3 regions of the Dyadobacter sp. HNCC25DJ187 genome follow, and region 3 is predicted to be linked to each of the others. Evidence: riboswitches for the same ligand, from Rfam matches in the RefSeq annotation. Region 3 holds a riboswitch; each other region holds the start of a gene.
What was found. Region 3 has a riboswitch for S-adenosylmethionine ahead of AC1XUE_RS01330 (cysteine desulfurase family protein). Riboswitches for the same ligand answer to the same signal wherever they lie in the genome.
Positions count from the first base shown of each region.

Region 1 (5,724 bases), 1.6 Mb from region 3:
ATGGCCACTTTGCTGTTTGATCATATACGGCAGTACCGCTTTTGTAATGGCTACGGTACTATAAAAATCCACATCCATCAATTTGCGGTATACATCCAGATCAGTATCAACGATGTAGGAACGCTGACTTACACCGGCATTATGTACCATAATATCTATCTGGCCGAATGTCTGAATGATCAGTTCCGCTGCAGGCTTTGCCTTTTCGAAGTCGGTCACATCCATAGGTATTATCAATATGGAAGTCTCCGGAAGTCCGGTTAATTTGCCCACACGAATCAGTTCTTCTTCTCTTCGTGAGGTGAGTACAAGTCTGGCTCCCTGCTGGGCGAATGCCATGGCTATTGCTTCTCCGATACCAGAAGAAGCACCTGTAATCCAGACAACCTGATTTTTGAAAGTTTCCATCATGATTGATCTATATTGAGTTCGTTGAGGGGTGTTCAAAACGGAGCGAAACTCCGTCTGTTTTGACTTCCAGGTGTGCTGAGGCACCCACGATCATCGTACGGTTATCAGCTACATGACCGCAAGGGAAATCGTAACAAACCGGATAAGTATATGCAGATGTGTGTTCTGCTATGATCGCATTTGCATCTTTACCGAATGATGGTGAAATATTATCTCGCATGTCTGAGAACTGCCCTACAATCAGTCCGGCCAAATGATGTAGCTTTCCTGAACGCTTCAGTTGGATCATCATCCGGTCCAGGTTGTACATATACTCATTAACATCCTCAATGAAAAGGATTTTTCCTGTTGTATCTGTATCGGTAGGTGAGCCAATGAGATGAGCAAAAAGGCAAAGATTACCGCCAATCAGTTGTCCGTAAGCCGAACCTTCGCGGTTGAGGTCATGTGCAGGAATATAATATTCAGGTAAATGGCCAAACAATGCGCTTTTTAGTGACTCCGCAGCTTCGGTTGCTCCGGATAGGGACATCGTTTTGACCATCGGAGCGTGCATGCCGGCGAATCCGGTTTGATACATACCGGCCAGCAAAGCTGTCAGGTCACTGAATCCGACGATCCATTTGGGTGATTTTAAGAATTGGGTATAATCCAGCTGATCAATAATTCTTGAACAGCCATATCCTCCCCGTGCCGCAATGATGGCTTTAATTTCAGGATTGTCAAGCATACGCTGCAGATCCAGAAGCCTGTCATCATCACTAGCGGAAAACTGATGAAAGCTGCTCTTGATGGTAGTGCCCTCTATGACTTTGAGATTCCACTGATCGCGCAACATAGCAATGCCATCCGTTAAATCATCATATCTGACCACGCTGGCGGGAGCTACAATACCCACTTTATCACCCGGTTTTAAAAACGGAGGAAATACAATCGGATTAATAGAGTTGTTTTTTGGTTGCATCGGAAGAGCATACTTTCATTCCGGGACGGATAGTTAAATAAATACGACTTCTGCTACAAGGTCGCTTTTCATTTCCCGGTTGATTAATTCAATGATTTTGTATTTCGCACGCACCAGTTCATTACGAAGTGGGGCTGATTCAATTTGAAGAAAAAGTGTACGGTCTTTGATAAAGACCTTCTTTGTCCTGGAAGCAATCGCATCACCCATAATTTTATCCCAATGTGCAACTACATAGGATTGGTCGAATCGATTTCTCAATTTGTACTTGTCCAGCATTTGCTCAATAGCATCTTTCAGCGGCGTTACGCCCGGGCGTCGCGATGCTTGCTCTTTATTGAAACGATAATGTTGTGCCATAGGAAATGAAGACAAGATGCAAATGTACGCATATACCCATTCAAATAATTCGATGAGGAATTTGTTTTTTCAGACATCCGGCCTTAATATTGTGCTATCAAGTCAATTGCTTCACTAATCAGCGATTGATTTATAAAGAAGAGGCGAGAGAATGGGCTCTAGGAACCTCTGGCAACCTGCTACCAAATAGGAGAAAGGTGCTAATTCCCACCTAAGTTATTTAGGAGATATAAATTCAATTCGTAAAAGAACTTACAGTTAGAAATTTCCGTAAGCCGGATGGCTTTAATCTCGTATCTGACGCTGAAACCGTTTTTCATTAGGTGGGTTTTCGTATAGCTTGTGTTTTATACACTGGATATACGTTTTTAAATGATCTATAATTAAAACCTGTGCTCTGGCACTTATGCAAGCGGAACAAAAAATATTCAGATATCCATATACTTATTCTCTTGAACTAGGTCGCGAATTACCTGGCTTTGAGCTCGCTTACACTACGCTTGGAACCAGGAATGAGGCAGAAGATAATATTGTGTGGATATGCCATGCGCTTACAGGGAATGCTTTTGCCGCTGAATGGTGGGATGGACTGGTAGGGGAAGGGAAATATTTTGATCCCGCCAAGTACTTTATTGTTTGTGTCAATGTATTGGGATCAGCATATGGCTCTACCGGGCCGGCTTCCGTTAACCCATTGACGCAAAAGCCATATTACCGCGACTTTCCTGTCATTACTGTCAAAGATGTTGTAGGTACACTGGACATACTCCGTCAGGAGTTGCAAATCAAAAAAATCAATATATGTATAGGAGGCTCATTGGGCGGACAACAGGCACTGGAATGGGCAGTGGAAGTTCCTGATCTGTTTGAAGAACTGATTCTGATCGCTTCCAACGCATTGCATTCGCCGTGGGGAATCGCGTTCAACGAATCACAGCGTATGGCTATTGAGGCTGATCCCAGTTTTAAAGAAGACCATGAAGAAGGAGGGAAGCTTGGCATGAGAGCAGCCCGTTCGATGGCACTTTTATCATACCGGAATTACGATACCTATAATTTTACCCAGGCGCGCGACAATCCTGATCAGATTGATGATTTTCGGGCATCTTCCTACCAGCAATACCAGGGAGATAAGTTTATGAAAAGGTTTAATGCTTATTCCTACTGGACTTTGTCAAAGATTATGGATTCACATAATGTAGGCAGAAACAGGGGAGGAATCGTGCATGCGCTGGGTATGGTGAAAGCTAAAACGCTCGTATTAGGAATTAAATCTGACTTATTGTTCCCGCTTACAGAGCAGCAATTCATTGCCAGACACATTCCTGACGCAGTTTTCCAGGAAATTGATTCCCTGTATGGACACGATGGTTTTTTAATCGAGTATAAGCAATTAGCACAGGTAATTAAGGCCTGGCAACAAACCAATGGTCAGCTTCAGTCTGCACGATTGGAATAACAATTACAAACTTTTTCTTATTGCCAGTCCTGTACATGTGTGCAGGACTTTTTTATTTAATTTAAAATTTTAACTTTCCGCCATGCGTAAAATAGGAGCAAAGCTGATACTCGCCCTTCTGATTATTGTGGGCATGCTGTATAGCTATTTCAGCAAAACGCAGGTAAATCCGGTTACGGGAGAAAAACAACGTGTGGGACTCACACCGGAAGAAGAAATCCAACTTGGCCTTCAATCCGCTCCCCAAATGGCAGTTGAATTCGGTGGTTTGCATCACGACAGAGCTTTACAAGCAAAAATAAAGACAATTGGCAAAAAACTGGTGAATCATTCCGAAGCGGACAAGTCGCCGTATCAATTTGATTTCCATGTGCTGGCAGATGAAAAAACGATCAATGCTTTTGCGTTGCCGGGTGGACAAATATTCATCACAGCCGGATTATTGAAGCAGCTTAAAACGGATGATGAAATCGCCGGTGTGCTGGGTCATGAAATAGGACATGTAATTGGCAGACATGCTGCGGAACAAATGGCAAAAGGAGATTTGCTACAAGGATTGGCAGGAGCGGCCGGCGTTGCGGGCGGGGATTATTCATTCGCACAGACCGCACGTTATGTAGCACGACTTATTGATTTGAGCTACGGAAGAAGTGACGAGCTCGAATCGGATGACTTTGGGGTGAAATATATGATTGCAGCTGGTTATAAGCCGGAAGCTTTGTTGGCAGTGATGAAAATTCTGGCTCAATCTCCGAAAAGAGAAATGGAATTCATGAGTACGCATCCAAACCCTGCTAACCGGGAAGAGAAGATACGAGAAGCGATGAGCAAGTACGGTAAAAAATGAAAATACCGTATATGTAAAAAGGAATAATTCCGGATTTAATCCGAAACCATTCCTTTGATATACTGGTAATCTAAGCCGGATTATTTTGTAATCTTCAAAAGTAACTCAGGCTCGTTGGTGGTGATAAAATCTACATTTCTCTCTAAAAACCATTTCATGGTTGCCTCATCATTCACTGTCCATACATTCGTAGAAAGTTTCAGATCACGCATTTCTTTCAAATAGCCCTCATTTTTTTTGTAGACGCTGTAGTGATAATCGATACCATCCAAGCCGGCAGCTTTGATTTCAGAAGGCGTTTTGTCGCCGTTCAGGTATTCCACATGTGCTTTAGGAGCGAGTTCTTTCACTTTCATACAAACGTCAAAATCGAAGGCGATATAGTCGGTAATTTTTTCGACTTTGTATTTTTTTACCAGTTCTACACATTGAGCAGCCAGTGCCAGCGAACGTTCCTTACTGATGGAGGAAGTTTTAATTTCAAGAATCAATCTTGTTTTCTTTTGCTTGCCACCTGTTTTGAGATAATTTTCAAGCGTAGGCAGACTTTCTCCATTACTTAGTTTGATGGCTGACAGCTCCGCAGCAGTTGTTTTCTCAATATGCGTTCCTTTAATAGCATGGTCGTGATGTACAAAAATGACAGAATCAGCGGACATGTGTACGTCAAACTCCGCACCATAGCATCCCAGTTTGATGGCATGTTCAAGCGCGCCGATAGAGTTTTCAGTAGCACCTGTATTCTTCCAGGCTCCGCGATGGGCAATCACTTTATTTTTATTCTGAGACATAGCGTTTGGGGCAATCAGGCACAGCATCGCCGCACAAAAAATAATGGTTGTTTTTAACATATCAAGGTTATTATACATGTTCAAAAAGCGCCTGTTCAGGCTGTTTTTTGTTGCAAAGAAAAGGAACTGGTAAGGTATGAAAATATTAAATTTGTGTTAAGTAGTAACCGAGCTCTCCACATTTTCAGATGCTATATGTTTTTGTATACTGATAATCACATACTTTGATGTCGGTGTATTACTTTTTTCAGCTACGCTCTCTAATGGTACCAACACATTCGCTTCCGGGAAATAAGTGGCGCAACAGGTTTCAGGAATAGGGTAGCTCACTACAACGAACTTACGGGCAAGTCGCCTGGATCCACCAAATTCATTGATCAGATCCACAACATCACCTTCGTTCAGATTCCTCTCACGTATATCTTTTGCATTCATCAGTATCACTCGGCGTTCTTGATGAATTCCTCTGTAACGATCATTGAGACCATAAATGGTAGTATTGAATTGATCATGGCTACGAATAGTCATCATGATCAGTTGATCTTTGTCTAACTGCGTTTCCTGAGCGGTTGCTACATTAAATTGTGCTTTTTCGGATGTCGTATCAAACCTGCCTTCTCTGTTACAATTAGGTAAATAAAATCCGCCGGGTTTGCGAACACGCTCGTTATAATTGTCGAATCCGGGAATTGTTCTTTCTATATCTGCCCGGATCACATCGTAATTTTGCAAATAGCGATCCCAGTCAATTCTACTTTTTTTACCAATCGTCGCTTTCGCCAGTTTACATACAATAGCTGGTTCGCTTAACAAATGGTCGGAAACCGGATCCAGAATACCACGTGATGACTGAATTACACCCATAGAATTCTCGCAGGAAACAAATTGCTCC
Region 1 covers NZ_JBXHAT010000001.1:1,984,374-1,990,097, reverse strand. Annotated here, with positions in the region: gene AC1XUE_RS08235 (SDR family oxidoreductase) at 1-408, opposite strand, end outside; gene AC1XUE_RS08230 (S66 peptidase family protein) at 419-1,375, opposite strand; gene AC1XUE_RS08225 (DciA family protein) at 1,409-1,735, opposite strand; SAM riboswitch class I at 1,863-1,971, shown strand; gene AC1XUE_RS08220 (homoserine O-acetyltransferase family protein) at 2,142-3,194, shown strand; gene AC1XUE_RS08215 (M48 family metalloprotease) at 3,277-4,041, shown strand; gene AC1XUE_RS08210 (glycerophosphodiester phosphodiesterase) at 4,122-4,832, opposite strand; gene AC1XUE_RS08205 (FdhF/YdeP family oxidoreductase) at 4,989-5,724, opposite strand, start outside.
Region 1: another riboswitch for S-adenosylmethionine. It lies ahead of AC1XUE_RS08220 (homoserine O-acetyltransferase family protein); the one in region 3 lies ahead of AC1XUE_RS01330 (cysteine desulfurase family protein).

Region 2 (5,724 bases), 1.3 Mb from region 3:
CCACTGAGGCATCCACGACCCATATCGGTTTCAGTTTCTGGTAGAAGTAGTCCGGCTGCGGAAAATTGGCGTTTAGTGAAGATGCACTGGTCACCGAGCCAAAATAAATTGCGCGTGCCATGTAAGTGAGTTTTCCCAGTTTATAGGTTCCCTGAACGTTTATTTTCTGACCCGGAATGTGTGAGGTTACCCTTGCTTTTTCACCGTCATTGAAAATGATATAGCGGTAAGCTTCTAGTCCTGCCGGTGTGTTCACGCTGGTTACTTCATTTCTTACAAAATTGGCTCCCAACAATAATGTAAGTGCTCCGTTGCGGAATGGTGTCTTATAGCTACCTGTGATTTCCAATCCTTTTGTTCTTGTACTGAAAGAGTTGTAGAAGAATTTTGCCTGAGTGGTTCCTGTTTGCACGAATAAATTACGCACTTCAAGTGGCAGGTTCACATCCGTTGCGGAAAAGTTACCGGTGTTCCCTACACGATTATTCACATCTACAAGATAAGCATCAGCAGTCAGTTCAAAATTTCTGAAGGGCTGCGTGGTGATCCCCAGTGTATAACCTTTTGATTTTTCAGGTGTAAGTGTCGGGAAGCCGAGTGCGCGGGTTGCTGCACTCTGGTTAGATGCCGTGACCTGATCGATAGCGCGTCCCTGCTGGAAACTGGTTGATGTTTCGGTATAATAATACTGTGCAAGATCCGGAGCTCTGAAGCCTGTATTGTGAGATCCGCGGATACCTAGCTGATCGGTGATATTGAATTTGGAAGCAATTTTATAGGTCGTTACATTGCCTAATCCTGAAAAATTCTCCAGACGTAATGCACCTGAAACCAGCCAGTTTTGTGTAATGTTTGCTTCCACATCTGCGTATCCGGCCAAGATCGAGCGATTTACGTTCACAGCATTTTCAGGACGGAAACCTGCGTGGATCTGAGAGCCCGGAGAAAGTCCGTTCAATCCGATCTGTCCTTCATTCGTGTTGTAGATAATGCCTGCTGCCGTTGTATCCAGTCCCCATACGGTTCTCAAATCTCCTTTGGAGTAGGAAGCAGACTCACCTGCAATGATCTGATAGGTCTCAACCCGGTATTGAGCACCAAAGGCTACATTTATTCCTTTTAGTGCTTTATCGAAGTACCGGCTGATGTCTATACTTCCTGTATTCTGGCTTGCATTATAGCTTCCGGCATCGAATGTTCTTGGTGTTTTCAAACCCAAACTTGCATTCAATGAATTAGTGATTACATTGCCAAAATCATTCTTTCCATATACATTCGAAATATCCACATCCCAGTCGCGGATTTTACCTTTCACACCGACTGCCAGCGATTTATCTGATATGATGTTTTCCATCGCAGGCAGAAAGCCGTCAGGATACAGGAAGGAGTTATTTCGTTCAGTCCACCCCGGCAAACGGTATACGGCAGTGAATTGTGAATTCCTGTGGCTGATTCCCCCGAAAGCATAAACTTCCGCATTTTGCCGTAAAGGAATTGCTGCATTAAAAAATAAAAGTGCATCCTTCGCTTTGTTCGATCCACTTGCACGACGGTCGAAAAAGTGGCGGTCAATACCTCTGCTTGCCAGAATTGCTTCGTCAATTTCTTTGGTGTATATAGCATCGTAATTACGGGTGTTAGCACCGCCTCCGTACACTGGTCCCAGGTATAATCCGGCATCGTCCCTTCCAGGCAATAACGAAATAGCCTGTGTTGCAAATTCTGCTGTGGCATTCAGATAGCCACCTGTTTTACCCAAAGCAAAACCATAATTGGCGTTGGTGCGGGTGCTGGTGCCATCACCACGCCGGCGGGTAGTGGCAGTAGAGCTGATCGTCAATTGTTCGGTGCTTTTACTAAGGACTATGTTGATTACACCTGCAATAGCATCGGAACCATACTGTGCAGCGGCTCCATCTCTCAGAATTTCAACTCGTTCAATGGCGGCAGTAGGTATGGAGTTGAGGTCATAACCTGTGGCACCGTTACCCAATCCACCCCAGTTGATGTTGGAGCTTTTGTGACGACGCTTGCCATTTACAAGTACCAGCACCTGATCTACCCCCAATCCTCTGAGTTGAGAAAGGTTGAGCGCCGATCCGGCATCCCCGGCGTTACTTCCATTTACGGAGTGAAAAGAGGGCGATACGTATTGCAGCAACTGCGTTATACTGACCTGCGGCGCTGATTCTAGCAATGGTTTCAGATCGATTACATCGACAGGAACAGGAGAATCGAGTTTGGTACGGTTCGCATTGCGTGAGCCTACAACCTGTACTTCGCCCAATGTGTGCGTACTTGCCTGAAGTGCCACATTGTATTCATTGGAAGCTTGGATCGGGACTTCGCGGGGAAGAAATCCGATGAAAGAAAAAATCAGAATTTCGCCTTTGATTACCGGTAATGTGAATTTTCCGTCTGCGTCGGAAATGGTTCCCTGACGGGTATTTTTGATCGTGACGTTGACTCCGGGCAGCGGCTCTCCATTTTCAGTGGCGGTCACCCGGCCTGTGATGATGCGCTGTTGGGCGAGCGATGCTGTGGCGATGAAAAGTAAAATAAGTAAAAAGTAGTTTTTCATTCAATGACAGTTTTGGAAGCCAGTGGAAAGCTTCGGGATTTTAAAAGCTGTAAATGGGAGTCAGGCTGCTGACTTGTAATGTATACCAGAAATTCGGATCTGGTTTGAATAAAGTGCGGTCAGGGAGATATTAACGTGATGCTGTAAACGTTGTTCTGATTTGATGATGCACGGCACTTTTACATTGACCTTTAAAGGACGGGGGAGCCTGCAGTTCCGGTCGATTTTTGAGATCTTTATAAAAGCGTAGTTTTAACTACCAAGCCAGCGCATCATCAAATCAGAAAAGTTTACTTGGTTTTGACCTTTGCCGTAGCGCCTGTTTCTGCCGCTACGAGTGATATATCCAGGTTGAAAATGTCATCTATTGCTTTATCACCGATGGATGAGAATACGCTTTTTGAGTTGTACTTGATATCATATTTGGTTCTGTCAATGGCGATTTTAGCTTTGCCGGTTATTTCTTTGCCGTTGCTGATTACCTCTGCCGGGAACGTGATGTCGTTGGTTACTCCTTTAATCGTCAGTTTTCCCTTTACATCGTATTTGTTGGTCCCGGAAGGCGTAGCCGATACGATCTGCAATTTGGCTACCGGATGTTTGTCGACAGCAAAGAAGTCGTCATTTTTCAAGTGACCAACCAGTTTTGCGTTGTATTCCGGATCAGTAATGTCCGTAACAGTCAGGTCTTTCAGGTTGATTTCAAAGTTGCCGCCTTTCAGTTTACCATCGTTCAGGATGAGCGATCCCTGCCTGATCGGTGCCGTTCCTGAATGTTCGCCGGTTACTTTTTTAGCATGCCAAACCAGCTTACTTTGTTTTGCATCCACTGCGTAAGAAGACTCTTTCACGTTTTTATCTGTGGGTCCGGTGAATGATACCAGCCCGAAAGCAGTCAGTGAGAGTATTGGAATAAGTATCTTTTTCATGTTGTTTTTGTTTAATATATTAATTCTATTGATTTTATAGAGTAAATGAGCTTGGTAAATCCGATCAGGATCTGCTAATCCCGACCGGGTTGTTGCTCACGGCGCTTTGCAATTAGCTTCGCCACTTGTCATTCGGGCAGCATTTCCCTTGGCTGTTAGAACGACATAGAACAGGACGAGTTGAACAAAAGATGTTGTGCATGATTTTGTAAATTTATAGTTCCTAAAACTTAGGCAGGTTAGCACTTATTCCACCCTGGAAAGTTGCTAAGAGTTCAATGAGCCTGTCTCTCCCTCTTTCTGTATAAATCCGTATTTACTTTGCAGGAAGTAATTGTAAGACGATGCAAAGGTAAGTTCAAGATTTCCTGATTATCAAAAAACAGACTTGATATTTTGGACTAAATCGGGAATTGTACCACAGAACCGTAAGTAGCCGATCACCATCCTCTTTTCTCTTCCAGCGGGTATTTCTTATCAATCTTCTTCAAAACAACAAAAATGGAGTCTTTGTTTTCATTTATACCTGATAGTACGAACTGGTCGGAATCACGTGGTTCGTACCTAAGCGTTAGTTGTATGGTACTGTCAGCACGGTTTTTAAGTTTGAATACCTTGTTGATTGTATCTGCTTCGTAGCCGTAGTAATGCCTGCCAATATTCCCGTAGTATTCTGTCGTACGAATGGAATTTTTTGTATTGAGCTTAAACGGCTTGTCAAGTTGTATGCTGATTGAATTGAACTTTTCAAATACCACATTTTGCCATCTTGTCGTGTCACCAGTAGCCTCGGGAACAAACCTGTCATTGAGTTTGAATTCAGACACCTTGTAAAAACCACTGATTCCCGCAAGTCCATTTTCGAGAGGAAGTTTGAATGATTTTCCACTTGCATACAGGTTCCAATACCCAAAACCACGATAAACTACGAAAAGTAAAATGAAACCGTATTTCAAAGTCAGTCTGGCATATTTATACCAGGTAGCCGGTAGTTCAAACTGTTGAACGTAAGTAAGTGCAACCGCTTTGTATTCAATAACAATCTGATAAAACTTATTTGCATCTCGAACCAGAAGCAGTAGAGAAAGGCTCAGCAGATGCAGGCTCGTGAGTTCCACACCGGCATTGTAGCCAATATTCACAAACCAGATAGGTAATAAAATCGCGATCATCATCAATGCTCCAAGCGTGGTCGTGCGACGGGACAACAGCAGCAGTGTCGCTACCAGTTCAAATATCCCTGCGAAGACTTCGAACACAGGGGAAACGCCGGTCGTGAGCCAATACAATTTACCAGGCGTGAAGTCTCCCAAATTTGTATTAAGCTGACTGATCGTCGGAAAGGGCATTTGCACAGGAAACACTTTGGCCCATGCAAACCACGACATGCGCAAGGCTACACCGTATCTTGCGGCGGCATAAAACCAATAGTACACCTGTTCATCATTTTTTCGTCTTTTATCGATCTGTTGCCAGAGCAGACCTGCAGCGATACATACCAGTACAGTAATAAACCACCCAGTGTAATTCTTTCCCTCCTGGCTCGCAAAAAACCAGGGTTTGTTTTGGGATACGACATCCAGCCAACGGAAGGGGTAAGCGTTGACATTGAAACCGGCGTCAAAGTTCTGCTTGTAAAACTCCGGATTAAAAGGAATAGTGCTTACCACAGCATATACCAAAGCTGCGCGCACGGCGATTTGTTCGTAGGCTTCCCATGGCGAGGATAGCCCATTGGTCTCTTTTTCAGACATGATTATTTGAGTAAAAAGGATTAAACTGGCACACGTATTCTTTCAGAAACAAAATCAGTTGGCGTGTGTAGGGTGCAAAAGTAGAATGGCTTTCAGGGCCTTGCAACTGATTTGGTGGTATGAAATCGGATAAATCCATTAAATCTATAAAATTAATAGACAAATGATTGTGATCATTTTTTTGACGCTCTATATTTGCCACAGGTTTTAGGATAACACAGCATGCTGATCTTATCATGAAACGCTGAGTGCCGGGGGAAATCCTGCAAATGTCCCCGGTTTGAGTAAGCCTTTCGGAACTTCCTCCGGATGGTGGTATTGTAATCATTTTATAATCTTTTCAAATCAACTTGTATGAAAATCAACCAGATCAAGTCTGTGGCGTTAGCAGGGGCCACGTTTTTGAGCAGCTTCGCCTTCGCCGACGACCATTCAGCCGGTAAATCTCCGAAGCAGGGTA
Region 2 covers NZ_JBXHAT010000001.1:1,642,878-1,648,601, reverse strand. Annotated here, with positions in the region: gene AC1XUE_RS06825 (TonB-dependent receptor) at 1-2,581, opposite strand, end outside; gene AC1XUE_RS06820 (YceI family protein) at 2,872-3,510, opposite strand; SAM riboswitch class I at 3,722-3,821, opposite strand; gene AC1XUE_RS06815 (hypothetical protein) at 3,951-5,264, opposite strand; gene AC1XUE_RS06810 (peroxiredoxin family protein) at 5,619-5,724, shown strand, end outside.
Region 2: another riboswitch for S-adenosylmethionine. It lies ahead of AC1XUE_RS06820 (YceI family protein); the one in region 3 lies ahead of AC1XUE_RS01330 (cysteine desulfurase family protein).

Region 3 (5,724 bases):
CAAACAATATAGGCGCCATCTGGTGACCAGCTTAACTCACCATATGGTTTGAGCGGATTACCATCAAATGTAAGCTGAGCTGTTTTTTTGCCATCTGGCGTACTGAGATAGATATTACCGTTTTTTACAAATGCTTTTTGCTTTTTGTCAGGCGAAATGCTATCAGCTCTGAAGCGCTGCCAACGGCTTCTCTGGCGTGTCCAGCCCAGCTCCTTAGGCTTATTTACAGCAGGTTTATCAATTTTAACCGCTTTATCGGTTTCCGTGTTGTAGGAAAACCATTTCCCTTTACTTTGTATATACAAGGTTTTCCCAGGCTCATCAATGCGAATATCCTGTAACATGAGTTTAGGACCCGAAAAAGTGCTGTCGGTGGCTTTGCTCAACGCCTGAGCTATTTTCTGATTATCGAAAAGTTTGGTTTTCTTTCCCTGAGATGCATATATATACTCTGTAAGGCTATCCTTAAGTACGTTTTTATACCAAAATGACTGGCCATCTGCCTGCCAGCCTGGCTGAACATTCGATTTGAGTACGCTTCCCTTGGATAAAGAGTCTGAAAGCTCCATCCTTTTATAGGAAGCAAGTAGCTCTGCCTGGCTTGGCTTGTAGGCAGGCAACGATTTTTGTGCTTCGCATTCTATTCCAGTCAGAATAGCCAAAAGAGCCCCAACACCGGCTACTGAGTTCCTCGTGAATTTTGTAAAAGCGGTCATTTGTAATGAGTGAGTATGGAATTGTTTAGGCAATAGTTTTCCTGTCTTTCTTTTTGGGAAAGTTTTTTTTATTCAAAGTCAGGTTTCGTTATGTGGTATTTGACGCTGTCAGGCTTTTTTACCTTACTGCTTTCCGCCAGTATTTTGGGCTATCATCGCTTGCTGCATGCATTTCCTTTCTCTGCTTTTATTCCTCAAGCTTGTGGTTTCTCATCTCTGAAACCGCCGGAGTTGTCAGGTTGAACGGATCTACAATAACCAGGCTGGCGAATAGCCTATAAATTCTTGTTTTATTCTATTTGTAAAATTACCGTTATGTTACGCCATAAACTTGGTGGTATTTAGCGGCTTTTTTACCGATATTAACTTGTATGGATGCAAGGTTTGGTACAATGCCAATTTGAAGGCATTATATTCCGTATATCAGCCAAAACGTAAAATAAAATAAGTAATGCTGTTTTTGGATTCGATAAAGTGTTGTAAAGAAGTACCGGGAAGTGATGAAAACCGAAGAATAGCTTCAAAATACAGAAAAATCAAGCAGGTTATTCATCGGTTCGAATGAGGAGGATTGTTAAAATCCGTATTTCCATTTTTGGGCAATAGCTATCGCGGTCTGAAGCATTTCGGGTGCCCACTGTTCAATATGCCACGCTGAAGAACGCAGGGAAGATGCGTGCAGCATTTGTTGAGCGTGCTGTAAATCCGTAGCACACTCAAGAATTTGAGAAAGTTGTTGCTGTTGTTCATAGAGAAGCATATCCTCGACAGGCATCGAACTAATATTGACGGAAGTATTGGGCAGGAATTCGTTCGTAACTGTCAGGTTGTATGTTCGTAAGTGTGACTTAACGATAGCGTCCATTCGATTAAAATCTGACCGAAAATGAATTTGACTCTCTTCGGTGGCCAGTGCGGAGCCAAGCTGTTCGAGCACGACGAATTTCAGGTTGGGGCACAGTGGGATGGTTTCGTTCAGTAATTGAAAAACTTCCTCAGGAACGGCGTCATCATGTGTATCACGTCGGATCAACTTATCAGAAGCGAGTGCCTGTTCCCAACTTCCACCCGAAATATGGATTTCACGGACCCTCTCTAATGGATAAGCCGCAAGTAGTTGCCGGGCAGGGATATTAAAATTATGTATTTGGCAATAGACATTATGCAGATCAAGTATCAGGAACCCGTTCACTTTTTCGGTTAATTGATCAAGAAAATCTCCTTGCTTTTGCACTTCATCATAGGAATAAGCAAAAGCCAGATTTTCTAAGCCGACTGGGCATTGGCACACATCCTGAATCCGCGCCAGTCGATCTGCACCTAAATCAACTGTGTTTTGAGTAAAGGGTATGCTGATCGGAGCTCCCTTGTGAAAGTCGGTGCCGGTCATAAAACCAAAATGCTCAGATATATGATCGAATTGAAAGTCACTGCAAAATTTTGCCAGTTTATTGAGCCATTGTTGCTGCTCAGGCAGCCACTTTCCGGAAAATATGGAAAAATAAACACCGTGACCAACGAGCCGGTTGTTGCGAGCGTATTCAGCAACCAGTTCTACGAACCACGAAGGGATTTGCTCATACTTATGTAAGGCATCGAACGACCATTCGATTGCCTCAATTTTTTCCATCTCAAAAAGAGGAATGGACGCCAACAGAATATTGGCGTCCAGATTACATGATAGGGATGAGTAAATTTCACGCATGGAATGGATTTTATCTTATCAGCCCATACCACAACCCGGACATGGATCTACCTGTTTATTCTTGGTGACTCTTTCTCCTTCCGGATTGACGTCACTCACGCTGCAGGCTGTTACTGATGTAACTACCACAGCAGCCACTACGGCTTGTAAAACTGCTTTCGGAATTTTCATACGGCCAATACAATTATATTTTATAAAAGTTTCAGAATGATGATGCAGAACGGCCGGTAATGGTTGTAAACGAATCAACTTTTTTTGTAATTATTCTGTCCTTTTCAAATGAAGCTGTTGCCTGGCACGATCCAGGGTTACACAACAATTAATCAATAAATTAATATTACCTGACCGCATGTGATTCAGGATGTTGACCATTTCATGTAGATAAACGCGTGCAAAGCCCGGATCACCTTCAACGATGGATCGGGCGTTGTCCGTCAAATCAGCATATTTAATAGAATGTACAATGGCCGTGGTTTTTCCAAGCCTTTCCACTTCCCGTTTTTTTCTTTCTCTTCGATTTAGGTCCGGATAGGTTTCTTTCGTAAAAACATCGGTAATACCAATAACACCCTCCATAATAAATGACACCAATGCCTGGCTATAGCCCGTGGTGGTCAAATGGTCCTTCAGGTTGGCCGGCGCACAATCGGTATCTTCCAATAAATCGTGACACAGTGCGATTTCAATTGCACCTTCCGTTTTTTCATGAGCTGCCACCAATTTGGCCACTGCAACCAGATGATGCCAGTAGGGCAGTGGCTCATACTTTCTCTGCTGATCGCCGTGCCAATGTTTTACAAATTCTAAAAGTTTATGTTGTCTTGAAGTCAGATCCATACCACACTATTTTTGTTTCAGCTTATAAAGCCAAAAAAAATATACCGCTAAAATTTGTGTTTCTCAAAACATTAATATTACTTTGCCTATCGATTTAGTAGATTTATTGAGAATGAAGGGAGAGGTTAGGCTCTGTGATCTTCTGGCAACCTATTATCTTATTAAGGTGCCCCAACCTAATTCTATTGATAAATCCCGATATCCCACAAAGTAAGTGTTGGAGGCAATCACCGGTGGTTGTCTTGATTTTATGGAATTTTAATTTTTAGATTGTACATGGAGATATATTGTGATAATGCAGCAACTACTTCCCTTGACCCTTTGGTAATTGAAGCTATATTGCCCTATCTGACTCATCATTATGGGAATCCTTCGTCTTCACATTGGGCTGGCAGGACCGCCCGTGAGGCTATTCATGCATCCAGGCAAAAGGTAGCAAGCTTAATCGGAGCTTCAGCTGAAGAAATATTTTTTATGTCGGGAGCTACAGAGGCTAATAACCTGGCATTGACAGGCGCTATCCGATCAAATGATATCAGCCATGTCATCACCAGCAAAATTGAACATAAAGCTGTTTTACAGCATCTGTCGCATCACGAAAAGGCAGGAGATATAGAGGTCAGCTATGTGAAACTGGATGATTTTGGCAATGTGGATCTCAGACATCTGGAGGTATTGCTGGATCATAACCCACAATCACTGATCAGTCTGATGCATGGAAATAATGAAATAGGTAACATTACCAATATTAAAACCGTGGGGGAACTGGCTGAAAAGTACAATGCTGTATTTCATACGGACACCACGCAAACCATGGGCAAACTTCTCATCAACGTTTCTGAAGTGAATGTGGATTTTTTAGTAGGATCTGCACATAAGTTTCATGGTCCAAAGGGAATCGGCTTCATATATATCAACAAGCGAAATCAGATTAAGCCGCTCATTGTCGGAGGCGGTCAGGAGAACGGACAGCGAGGCGGAACGGAAAATGTTGCCGGTATCGTCGGCCTTGCCAAGGCACTGGAGGTGGCCTACAAAAGCAGGGCGGTTGTACAAAATCACGTAGCAACTTTGAAGAAACATTTGATAGCAAGTTTGGATGACCTCACTATCGGCGGGATTACATTCAACGGTGAAAGCCGTTCTGAAAGTAAAGGTCTTTCTAATATTGTAAGTGTTGCATTTCCTGCTTTACTTTCAGGAAGCCTGGTAAACCAGCTGGATCAGTTAGGAATCGCGGTGTCGGGTGGCAGTGCATGTTCGAATCTGCGGACCGGCGGTTCACATGTGATCAGCGCTATATATAAAAATCCTGATAAAGAAATCGTACGATTTTCTTTTAGCAAATTTAACACATTGGAGGAGGTGGATCACATTATTAAAGCGATCATCAGAATTTACCAGTCTGATCAGGCAGAAGATGTGCTGTCATTACAAGCTTCTATTCCGCTTGCATCATAAACTTGTACGAGCCAGTCTGCGATACAGGCAGACTGGCTCGTGTTATTAATTGAGATGACTGAATCGTTGCAGCCATAATTTTTTAAACTTGTCTATGCAATTGTACTTGAGCTTGGAGTACTTCACCGGGTCAGTTTCTCCAATTTTTTTGCCAATTTCTTCGGGCTTAAATCCCCAGTAAGCCCAATCCATAATTATTTCCCTGCAAGGTGAGCACATTCTGTCTAACAGCCTGATAATCTGACCCATCTCTTCCCTGGCTTCTATTTGTCCGGTAATATTCTGCGCTTCATCTCCTAATTCCGGGACCTCATCCATATACTCAATTTTACTTGATGCATGCTTTCGAATAAAGTCAACGGTTTTAAAATATAATATTTTGTAGAAATAGGTAGAAAGGCGACTATCTCCCCTAAAGGTTTCATTTTCAATGTGCTTTAATACCAGCATAACTGTGTCGGTATATAGATCACCCAGTGCAGTTTCGTTGAGTCCGGTCTCTGAATGAATTTTAAAAATATACCCTTTATATCCGTTAATGAGCTGATTAACACTTTTTTCTCTTTCAACACCACCATTTCTGAGTGCCAGAATCAGTGCTGTTTCATCATAATTACTTTGAAAATAATTCATAATGGTTTTCCATGTTTGGTTACGAATTGTGTCCTGATGATAGGATTATTCGGCCAGCGGAAAATCAACTTAAACGAAATGTATCGGCATACAGATTCCTTTTGTATCAAAAGTTAATTCTTGACACAATCAAATCATTTTGCCAAACTGTCGCAAACAGTGGATTTACAGATCATTGTTTCAACTACATCATCGTCCAGCATATAAAATATATCATCAGAACCTTTAAAGCGGGTTCCATGAAGTAGAACTAGAAACGTTGAGTGGTTGTGTTGCCGGAATGGCTGGGATGTTGATGTAATTACGAAAGTATTGATCTGGCTGACCAGACACAGAAATACTATGTGGATGACTTGGGAATATGTGAGTTGG
Region 3 covers NZ_JBXHAT010000001.1:347,926-353,649, forward strand. Annotated here, with positions in the region: gene AC1XUE_RS01310 (S9 family peptidase) at 1-716, opposite strand, end outside; gene AC1XUE_RS01315 (multinuclear nonheme iron-dependent oxidase) at 1,291-2,421, opposite strand; gene AC1XUE_RS01320 (chryseobasin-related MNIO class RiPP peptide) at 2,440-2,592, opposite strand; gene AC1XUE_RS01325 (HD domain-containing protein) at 2,683-3,258, opposite strand; SAM riboswitch class I at 3,359-3,453, shown strand; gene AC1XUE_RS01330 (cysteine desulfurase family protein) at 3,535-4,719, shown strand; gene AC1XUE_RS01335 (RNA polymerase sigma factor) at 4,765-5,352, opposite strand.